Regions from separate parts of the Rossellomorea sp. NS-SX7 genome, predicted to be linked through region 3. Evidence: riboswitches for the same ligand, from Rfam matches in the RefSeq annotation. Region 3 holds a riboswitch; each other region holds the start of a gene.
What was found. A riboswitch is a leader RNA that binds a small molecule or an ion and turns the genes downstream of it on or off. The one in region 3 is predicted to bind S-adenosylmethionine.

Region 1: it holds a riboswitch for S-adenosylmethionine, as region 3 does, so the genes downstream of both, ACUXV2_RS18820 (sugar ABC transporter substrate-binding protein) here and ACUXV2_RS17080 (O-acetylhomoserine aminocarboxypropyltransferase/cysteine synthase family protein) in region 3, are expected to answer to the same signal.
Region 2: it holds a riboswitch for S-adenosylmethionine, as region 3 does, so the genes downstream of both, metK (methionine adenosyltransferase) here and ACUXV2_RS17080 (O-acetylhomoserine aminocarboxypropyltransferase/cysteine synthase family protein) in region 3, are expected to answer to the same signal.
Region 4: it holds a riboswitch for S-adenosylmethionine, as region 3 does, so the genes downstream of both, ACUXV2_RS05925 (2,3-diketo-5-methylthiopentyl-1-phosphate enolase) here and ACUXV2_RS17080 (O-acetylhomoserine aminocarboxypropyltransferase/cysteine synthase family protein) in region 3, are expected to answer to the same signal.

The regions. Positions count from the first base shown of each region.
Region 1 covers NZ_CM128249.1:3,807,577-3,809,775, reverse strand. Annotated here, with positions in the region: gene ACUXV2_RS18825 (CTP synthase) at 1-776, shown strand, start outside; SAM riboswitch class I at 1,021-1,127, shown strand; gene ACUXV2_RS18820 (sugar ABC transporter substrate-binding protein) at 1,321-2,199, shown strand, end outside.
Region 2 covers NZ_CM128249.1:3,013,973-3,016,171, forward strand. Annotated here, with positions in the region: gene metK (methionine adenosyltransferase) at 17-1,216, opposite strand; SAM riboswitch class I at 1,454-1,599, opposite strand; gene pckA (phosphoenolpyruvate carboxykinase (ATP)) at 2,059-2,199, shown strand, end outside.
Region 3 covers NZ_CM128249.1:3,429,348-3,431,546, forward strand. Annotated here, with positions in the region: gene ACUXV2_RS17080 (O-acetylhomoserine aminocarboxypropyltransferase/cysteine synthase family protein) at 1-1,215, opposite strand, end outside; SAM riboswitch class I at 1,442-1,566, opposite strand; gene ACUXV2_RS17085 (trans-sulfuration enzyme family protein) at 1,653-2,199, opposite strand, start outside.
Region 4 covers NZ_CM128249.1:1,217,821-1,220,019, reverse strand. Annotated here, with positions in the region: gene ACUXV2_RS05930 (2-hydroxy-3-keto-5-methylthiopentenyl-1-phosphate phosphatase) at 1-100, opposite strand, end outside; gene ACUXV2_RS05925 (2,3-diketo-5-methylthiopentyl-1-phosphate enolase) at 93-1,310, opposite strand; SAM riboswitch class I at 1,406-1,511, opposite strand; gene ACUXV2_RS05920 (aminotransferase class I/II-fold pyridoxal phosphate-dependent enzyme) at 1,570-2,199, opposite strand, start outside.

The DNA of each region.
Region 1 (2,199 bases), 380 kb from region 3:
GGAATGAACTGGTTGAGCGTGTAACGAATCTATCACGCAAAACGAAGATCGCCCTTGTCGGGAAGTATGTTGAACTTCAGGATGCTTACATTTCAGTTGTGGAAGCTCTTCGTCATGCCGGATACAATTTCGACAGCGACGTCGAGGTGAAATGGTTGAACTCCGAGCTTGTAGACGCTGAAAACGTAGCGGAAATGCTTGGCGATGTAGACGGAATCCTTGTACCTGGAGGCTTCGGTGACCGTGGAGTTGAAGGGAAGATCGTTGCGACTCAATACGCACGTGAAAACAAAGTTCCTTTCCTTGGCATCTGCCTTGGTATGCAGCTTGCATCTGTAGAGTATGCGCGCAACGTACTTGGTCTTGAAGGAGCTCACTCTGCTGAGCTGAACCCGGATACACCGTACCCGATCATCGACCTGCTTCCTGAACAGAAGGATATCGAAGATCTTGGCGGAACCCTTCGTCTCGGTTTATATCCATGTAAGCTGACGGAAGGTTCAAAAGCGTATGCAGCCTATGATGGAGAAGTGGTTTACGAGCGTCACCGTCACCGCTTCGAATTCAACAATCATTACCGTGAGCAAATGGAAAACGCAGGCTTCATCTTCTCAGGTACAAGCCCTGACGGACGCCTTGTGGAGATCATCGAGCTTCAAGATCACCCATGGTTCGTGGCATCCCAATTCCACCCGGAATTCACATCACGCCCGACACGTCCGCAGCCGCTGTTCAGAGACTTTATTGAAGCAAGTTTGGCTTTTGGCGGGAAGTAATAGAATAGATTTGGTTTAATATATGGGCCGCTCTCCTTTTGGGGGAGCGGTTTTTTGTTATGGGGCGGGTTGTTGTGGTTCACGAGGTGTGCAGGCGTGTCGGGTTTTGTCGTGACGACAGTCCGCACATAGAGGCTCCGTGATACCCGCCGTGAAATTATTTTAAAAAGAATATTGACAATTTTCCATCAACTAAGTAAGATATCGGTTATACGCATGCGAAGATTTTACCAATTTCATATTTCTCTTATAAAGAGTTGGCAGAGGGACTGGCCCGATGATGCCCGGCAACCTACCGTTTCGACGGAAAGGTGCTAAGACCTGCAGGAATGATTTCCTGAGTGATAAGAGTACGTTTATTGATACATAAACCTCTTTTCCCTTAGGAAAAGGGGTTTTTTGTTGTATGAAAATATCGGCGGGTACCTGCTTTTGTTCAATCAACCAGGAATCCCGGCGATGGGCTTTGTGATCGGGCGAGTGCACCGCTTCGATTCAAGGCTGTATAAAAATAAAACCATTTCGCGAGAGGAGAGTCATTTTTATGAAAAAACCGGCTTTATTATTGATCATCATCACGCTTGTGCTAAGTTTACTGGCTGCATGTCAGCCAAAGGTTTCCGAGGAGTCAAATGCTGAGGCAAGCGCGAAAAAAGGAGCATCCGATCATGAGCTTGCCGGCAAGAAAATCGCCCTGATCATGCAGATCAATTTAGGGACGTTTTCTGCCCAGTATATCGAAGGGGTGAAAGAGCAGGTTGAAAAGTTTGGCGGGAAGGTCCAGGTTTTCACTTCCGAAGGGGATCTGGCAAAGATGTCATCCAATCTCGATGCTGCCATCAACCAGAAATTTGATGGGATCCTGATCGACCATGGAACAAAGGAAGCACTTCAATCGGGTGTTGAGAAAGCGAAAGAACAGGGGATTCCCGTTGTCGTGTTTGATGCGGATGTTGAATCAGAAGGTGTGACGGTCCTTGAACAAGGTGACAGGCAAATGGCGGAACAGACGCTTAATAAGCTTTCAGAGGAGCTTGGAGGGAAAGGTGAAATCGTCAAGATCTGGGTAGCGGGGTTTGCCCCGATGGAAAGGCGCCAGGCGGCCTATAAAGAATTCCTTGATAGCAATCCTGACATCAAAGAAGTGGCTGCTTTCGGAGCGGCGACCCAGAATACGGCACTCGATACGCAGGCCCAGATGGAAGCCATTCTGAAGCAGTACCCGAATAAAGGTGATATTGACGCAGTGTGGGCTGCGTGGGACGAATTTGCAAAAGGTGCCGTACGGGCCATCGAGGCGGCGGGGAGAGAAGAAATCAAGGTTTATGGAATCGATATGAGTGATGAAGATCTTCAGATCATCCAGAAGGAAGGAAGTCCGTGGGTGGCTTCAGCTGCGGTCGATCCGAAAGATATTGGCCGT
Region 2 (2,199 bases), 420 kb from region 3:
TTTCTCATATCTGTTATTACTTAAGAGCTTCGGCTTTCAATACTTCAGCTTTGTTGGTACGCTCCCAAGGAAGATCAAGATCGTTGCGGCCGAAGTGTCCGTAAGCAGCAGTCTGCTTGTAGATCGGACGGCGAAGGTCCAGCATCTTGATGATTCCGGCAGGGCGTAGATCAAAGTTATTGCGTACCACGTCAACCAATACATCCTCAGAAACTTTGCCAGTTCCGAATGTATCAACTGAGATGGATACAGGTTGTGCTACACCGATTGCATATGCCAATTGAACTTCACATTTTTCAGCAAGTCCGGCAGCAACGATGTTTTTAGCCACATAGCGGGCTGCATATGCTGCAGAGCGGTCAACCTTCGTCGCATCCTTACCGGAGAATGCGCCGCCGCCGTGACGTGCATATCCGCCGTATGTGTCAACGATGATTTTACGGCCTGTAAGACCTGCATCCCCTTGAGGTCCACCGATTACGAAACGGCCAGTCGGGTTGATGAAGTATTTTGTGTTTTCGTCGATCAGTTCTTTCGGAACAACCGGATCGATGACATACTCTTTCAGATTACGCTGGATTTGCTCTAGTGAAATCTCAGGATGGTGCTGAGTTGAAATGACGATTGTATCAATGCGCACAGGCTTATCGTTCTCGTCATACTCGACCGTAACCTGAGTTTTACCGTCCGGGCGAAGGTAAGGAAGAATTTCTTCTTTACGGACTTCAGTCAGCTGACGGGATAGTTTATGAGCAAGAGAAATCGGAAGAGGCATAAGCTCTTTCGTTTCGTTGCAGGCAAATCCGAACATTAGACCCTGGTCCCCTGCACCGATTGCTTCGATTTCTTTATCAGACATTTGTCCTTCACGTGCTTCAAGCGCCTGGTCTACACCTTGGGCAATATCAGCAGATTGCTCATCGATTGATGTCAGGACTGCACAAGTTTCAGCATCGAAACCATATTTCGCACGAGTGTATCCGATTCCGCGGATCGTTTCACGAACGATCTTAGGGATATCTACATAAGTATTTGTGGTGATTTCACCTGCAACAAGCACTAAACCTGTAGTAACAGACGTTTCACAAGCCACGCGGGCATTCGGGTCATTCGTTAAAATGGCATCAAGAATTGAATCAGAGATTTGGTCACAAATCTTATCTGGATGTCCTTCCGTTACGGACTCAGATGTAAACAGACGACGTTTTGTTGACATTAAGGTTCCTCCTCAAGCATATTTGCCGATATTAAATCGACAAAACCTATAAACAGATACGGTACTCATTTCCCTAAGTAGTATGAAGTAAACATGGTTTTTTTATAAGGAAGAGAAAGACGTCCTTATATAAAAACATGAGATTTAATCATTAATGCTCCACTATAAAATAGAAAAAACCCTTCCTCGGTAGAAGCACAAAGAGGAAAGGTTTCACATCATAGCCGCGCCTTTTCTCTCTTATCGTTCAAGGTTGTCCACCTTGCCTCAGTTTAGCACCTTCGCTTCATGGGATCCTTCCTGAATCAAGAAGGACCAACTATCTATTTAGCAGGTTGCTGGGTTTCATAGGGTCTGCTCCCTCCACCAGCTCAGGATAAGAGTATCCGTTCAAGGTACAATAATAACGTTAACACTAAAGGGTGTCAAATATTTTTTAGTATGTAAAGTTTAACAGCCCTTATCAATATTTTCCGGATAATCCTATACATTATTGTAGTAAGAAGTTTCTTTTATAGTTGGACAAGTCTCAGCGCCCCACACTGTTTTCCACTGGAGTCAAGTCCCTGCAGAGGAACGAAACGGTCTGCGTTTATACGCGAACACCTTTTTATAAGAAGAAACATGAAAACGTGGGTATATGAATGAGGAATTTCTCATGGACAAGCATAAACTGCTTAGATAGGGAAAAATAAGTTGCATTTTTCAAGGAATTTGTTACAAGTTTAAGTCACATTATAAAAAAGTGCTAAATAGTATAGACTAATAAATTAATTGTGTTATACTATTTTTGAAAAGATACAACAAAGTGGTAGTTAAATTTATATAAAGGAAGGGTTCTAATGAATTCAGTGAGCATGTCTAGTGAATTAACAGAGTTACTTAGCGGTCAAAATATCAAAAATCAACTGTCTGTTTCACAATTAGTGGAAAGAGTTCTTCATAGAAATGAAGGCGTTTTAACTTCTTCAGGTGCGGTCAGA
Region 3 (2,199 bases):
TGATAACCGCACTAATTCTTCGGTTACCCCGGTGGTGCGCAATTCCTGCTCGTTCAGTTGCTGATGGGTCGTCGAAGCCGGGTGGATGATGAGTGATTTGGCATCACCGACGTTCGCCACATGCGACCAAAGCGTGATGTTATCGACGACTTTGCGTCCGGCGTCCCTTCCGCCTTTAATGCCGAAGACGACAATCGAGCCGGCACCTTTTTTCAGGTATTTCTGCGCCAGTGTGTGGGACGGATGCTTGGCGAGTCCCGGATAAGATACCCACGCTACGCCGCTGTGCTGATCGAGATGCTCGGCGATCTTCAATGCATTTTCCGTATGTCTTTCGATCCGCAGGTGTAGTGTCTCTAGTCCCTGCAAGAGCAGAAATGCGTTTTGCGGGCTTAAGCAGGCACCGAAGTCACGCAGCAACTGCACCCGGAGTTTAGTGATGAAGGCAGCTTCACCGACATCAACTGCATATCGGATCCCATTATAGCTTCGGTCTTCGTCGACAAAGCCGGGGAATTTTTTATTATTCCAATCGAACTTACCTCCGTCGACGACGATCCCGCCGATCGCAGTACCATGTCCGCCGATCCACTTGGTGGCTGAGTGAATGACGATGTCTGCGCCCCACTCAATCGGTTTGCATAAGTATGGGGTGGCAAATGTATTATCTATGATCAATGGGATTTCATTGTCATGAGCGACTTTTGCGACAGCTTCAATGTCTAAAACGTGAAGACTCGGATTTCCGATCGTTTCGGCAAAAACAGCCTTTGTCTTCGGTGTGATCGCATTCCGGAAGTTCTCCGGATCGGACGGATCGACGAAATGAACCTTGATGCCATACTTCGGAAGCGTCGTGGAGAATAGATTGTATGTGCCACCATACAGGTTCGTCGCTGCGACGATTTCATCCCCGGCCCCCGCGATATTTAGGATGGATAGGGAAATGGCAGCCATTCCGGAAGAAACGCCTAGTGCGCCGATTCCGCCTTCCAACAGGGCGATCCGCTTCTCAAGGACATCCACCGTCGGATTCATGATGCGGGAGTAGATATTCCCCTCCGCTTCAAGGCCGAATAATTTCGCTGCGTGCTCACTGTTCTCAAAAACGTAAGAAGTTGTCTGGTAAATCGGGACTGCACGTGAACCTGTGGACGGATCCGGTTCTTGACCGCCGTGTAGAAGTAACGTTTCAACATCGAATGATTTTGTCATAATGAATTCCTCCTGGGTTTTGGTTTATTGGATTTCCAATGGCTTTGTGGGAGTGAGATTTTGAGTGAACGAATATCCAGCTGGTGATGTCATCTCTGGGATTTTATCCTGCTGAACGGAACAGCATTGTTCACCTGGTGATTTTTAAATCTAGGAATGTTTAAAAGAAGAGGAAAAATCAAAAACCCCCTTCCTAAGAAGAGGGTCTAATTAAATAGGGGGCCTCCTCTTATCTTTCAGGCAGTCCGCCTGCAGGAATTAGCACCTTTTCATGTGGTCGCAGAATCTCTCGCGAACATGAAGGTTGCCGGGCTTCATCGGGCCTAGTCCCTCCGCCTCTCTGGATAAGAGCGATTTAGTTGTCTTTAAGTAGTGCGTTGAGATGAATTATAAAGGCTGCTTCACTCAACGTCAAGGGTGTTTTCTGATTTTTTTAATTATTTTGTTGATTCTGTTATCGCTTGGTTAAATTGGCTCACGATGTCTTCTGCGTCTTCGATACCTAACGATATGCGCACCACATGTGTGTTTATGCCGAGTTTTTCCTGTGCTTCTTTCGGCAGTGCGCGATGTGATGTTCCTAACGGGTAGGAGATGGTCGTTTCCACTCCGGCAAGGGTCGGCACAATCTTGATCCAGCCTAGTGATTTGAAAAATGCACTGATGTCACATGACGGATCGAGCTCGATTGTCACGATGGCTCCATGGCCTTTTTCCGAAAGATTGGTTGGATAGTACACGTTTTTCACATGCGGATTTGTTCTTAGGTTTTCAGACAGTACTTTCGAATTGTGAGCCTGTGTGCCCATTCGAAGAGCGAGCGTCTTGGCGCCTCTTGCCGTTAACCAGGCCTCGAAAGGGCTTAGGTTGGAGCCCATATTGACGACTTTTTCTCTGGCTTTACTTACTAATTCTTCTTTCCCTGTGACGACGCCCGCGGTGATATCACTGTGCCCGCCGATGTATTTTGTGGCGCTGTGGGCA
Region 4 (2,199 bases), 2.0 Mb from region 3:
TTTCCCATTCCGGAGGAGCGAACTGCTTCATCAAGGAAATAATATTGTCAGTTTCAGTGATTGTCCCGTCAAAGTCACAAAAAATAATGGGCTTACCCACTCACTTTAACCTCCTGTCCCCATAACTGCAGAGCTTGATCAAGTTCAGCATGATTAATAGCTGCATCTGCCAGGGAAGTGCCTTTCAAGACAGCATCGATTGCTTGCAGGAAGGCTTTCCCGCCTCCAACCGCACCGCCGGGATGTCCATGCACTCCCCCACCAGCATTGATGACGCAATTATGCCCAAAGTCGGTCATCAACTGGGGAACCAACCCGGGATGGATACCTGCTGAAGGAACAGGAAATGTTTCCTTAAATTGATCTGATTTTATCAATTCATCCCTGATGGCCAACACTTGTTCTTTTTCTAATGCCACACTCCCATATGGAGATGGGAATAAAGAGAAATCCGCTCCTGTCATTCTTAAAAACTTACCAAGCCACAACGAATAACTTACTCCATATTGTGGAGAAGCAGCTGCAGCCCCCGAGAAAGAAGGATGAGCCATTATTGGGAGTCCGATTTCATGATCTTCCCTTAACTCTTGCAATACATCGAGTCCATAAGTAAATACATTGAATAATAGAGCATCCGCCCCGAGCTCTCTTGCCCTTCTCGCTTTTTCTTTTAAGTCAGTGGTCCTTCCAGACAAGTTGACTGCATACAGAGTTCGTTTTCCTGTTTCTTCATGAACCTCACGAAGTACTTTTTCACCCAATTTGATTCTGTCGACAAATGGTGTCAGTTCGTTATCAAAAAGAATTTCATCGTCCTTGACCAAATCCACTCCGCCCAGTGCCTGAGCTCTAAGCTGGGACTGTAAGTAATGTATGTCCCTGCCGATCACCCCTTTGAAAATGCTCATGACAAGAGGCCTATCTAAAACATTCACTTTTCCCCTGATTCCTTCAATCCCAAATCTGGGACCCGGATACCCTTTCTTTAAATCCCTTGAAAATTGAATATCCTTGAGTTTAACCTGACCATCAAGTGATAGTTTGCCAAAGACGGTTGTAAGGATCGCCGGTATATCATTGGAATAGTTCCCTGAAGGATAGGCGATTTGAATTTCCGCCGTACCTCCCTCTCTTCCTTCTTTTTCTTTCACCTCGACTACCCGGCCTTTGTACTTTCTTAATTGTTCTTTCTCCAGCAATGGAAGATCGGTCCATGAACCGACAGTGAGTCCAAGAGCGATTCCTTCCGCTTTTTTTTCAAAGGATCCGTTTTTTCCTGATAAGACATATGTAGCAATTACTTCTCCCACTCCAGTTGCCTCCCATCTTCATTGTTTTTTCGAAATCACTGATTGGCGTAAAATAAAAAAACCCCTTCGATAAGAAGAGGTTTGTCTATTACTCTGTCTTATCTCTCAGCAAATAAACTGCTGCAAGAATTAGCACCGTGCTTGGATAAGTCGGTTGCCGGGCTTCATAGGGCTGGTCCCTCCGCCTGCTCTTGATAAGAAAAATCATATGCTATTGTATTTTATTTCAGTTGGATTATGGCATCATTTTTCATTTCTGTCAATCTTTTTTATCAAACAATTTCAAATTTTCAATCCTTCCCACAGCTTCTTCAAGGCGTTCTACACTGGTCAATAATCCTACTCGGACATATCCTTCACCATGCTCCCCAAACCCTACACCTGGCGCTACAGCCACTTTAGCCTCTTCGAGGAGATAATCAGAAAACTCCACAGAAGAAAATCCTTCAGGAACCTTAAGCCAAGCAAAAAAGGAGCCAGCAGGCGCTTTTACGTCCCATCCGATTTTCTGTAAACCGTCTATCAATGTTTTTCTTCTTGATTCATAGGTATCAACCAATTCTTCAACGCATTTCTGAGGCCCGAGCAAAGCAGCCTCTGCGGCTTCCTGGACAGCCCCGAAAAGGCTGACATACAGATGATCCTGAAGAATGTTGAGGGCGTCGATCACACTTTTGTTCCCGACTGCGAAGCCCACTCTCCAACCTGCCATATTATAGGTTTTTGAAAGCGTATAAATTTCAATCCCTGTATCCTTTGCACCTTCTGCTTCTAAAAAGCTGACGGGCTTTTTCCCTTCGAAGCCGATTGCACCATATGCAAAGTCATGCACGACGCAAATGTCATGTTGTTTTGCAAATGATACTGTTTCATCGAAAAATGAACGGGA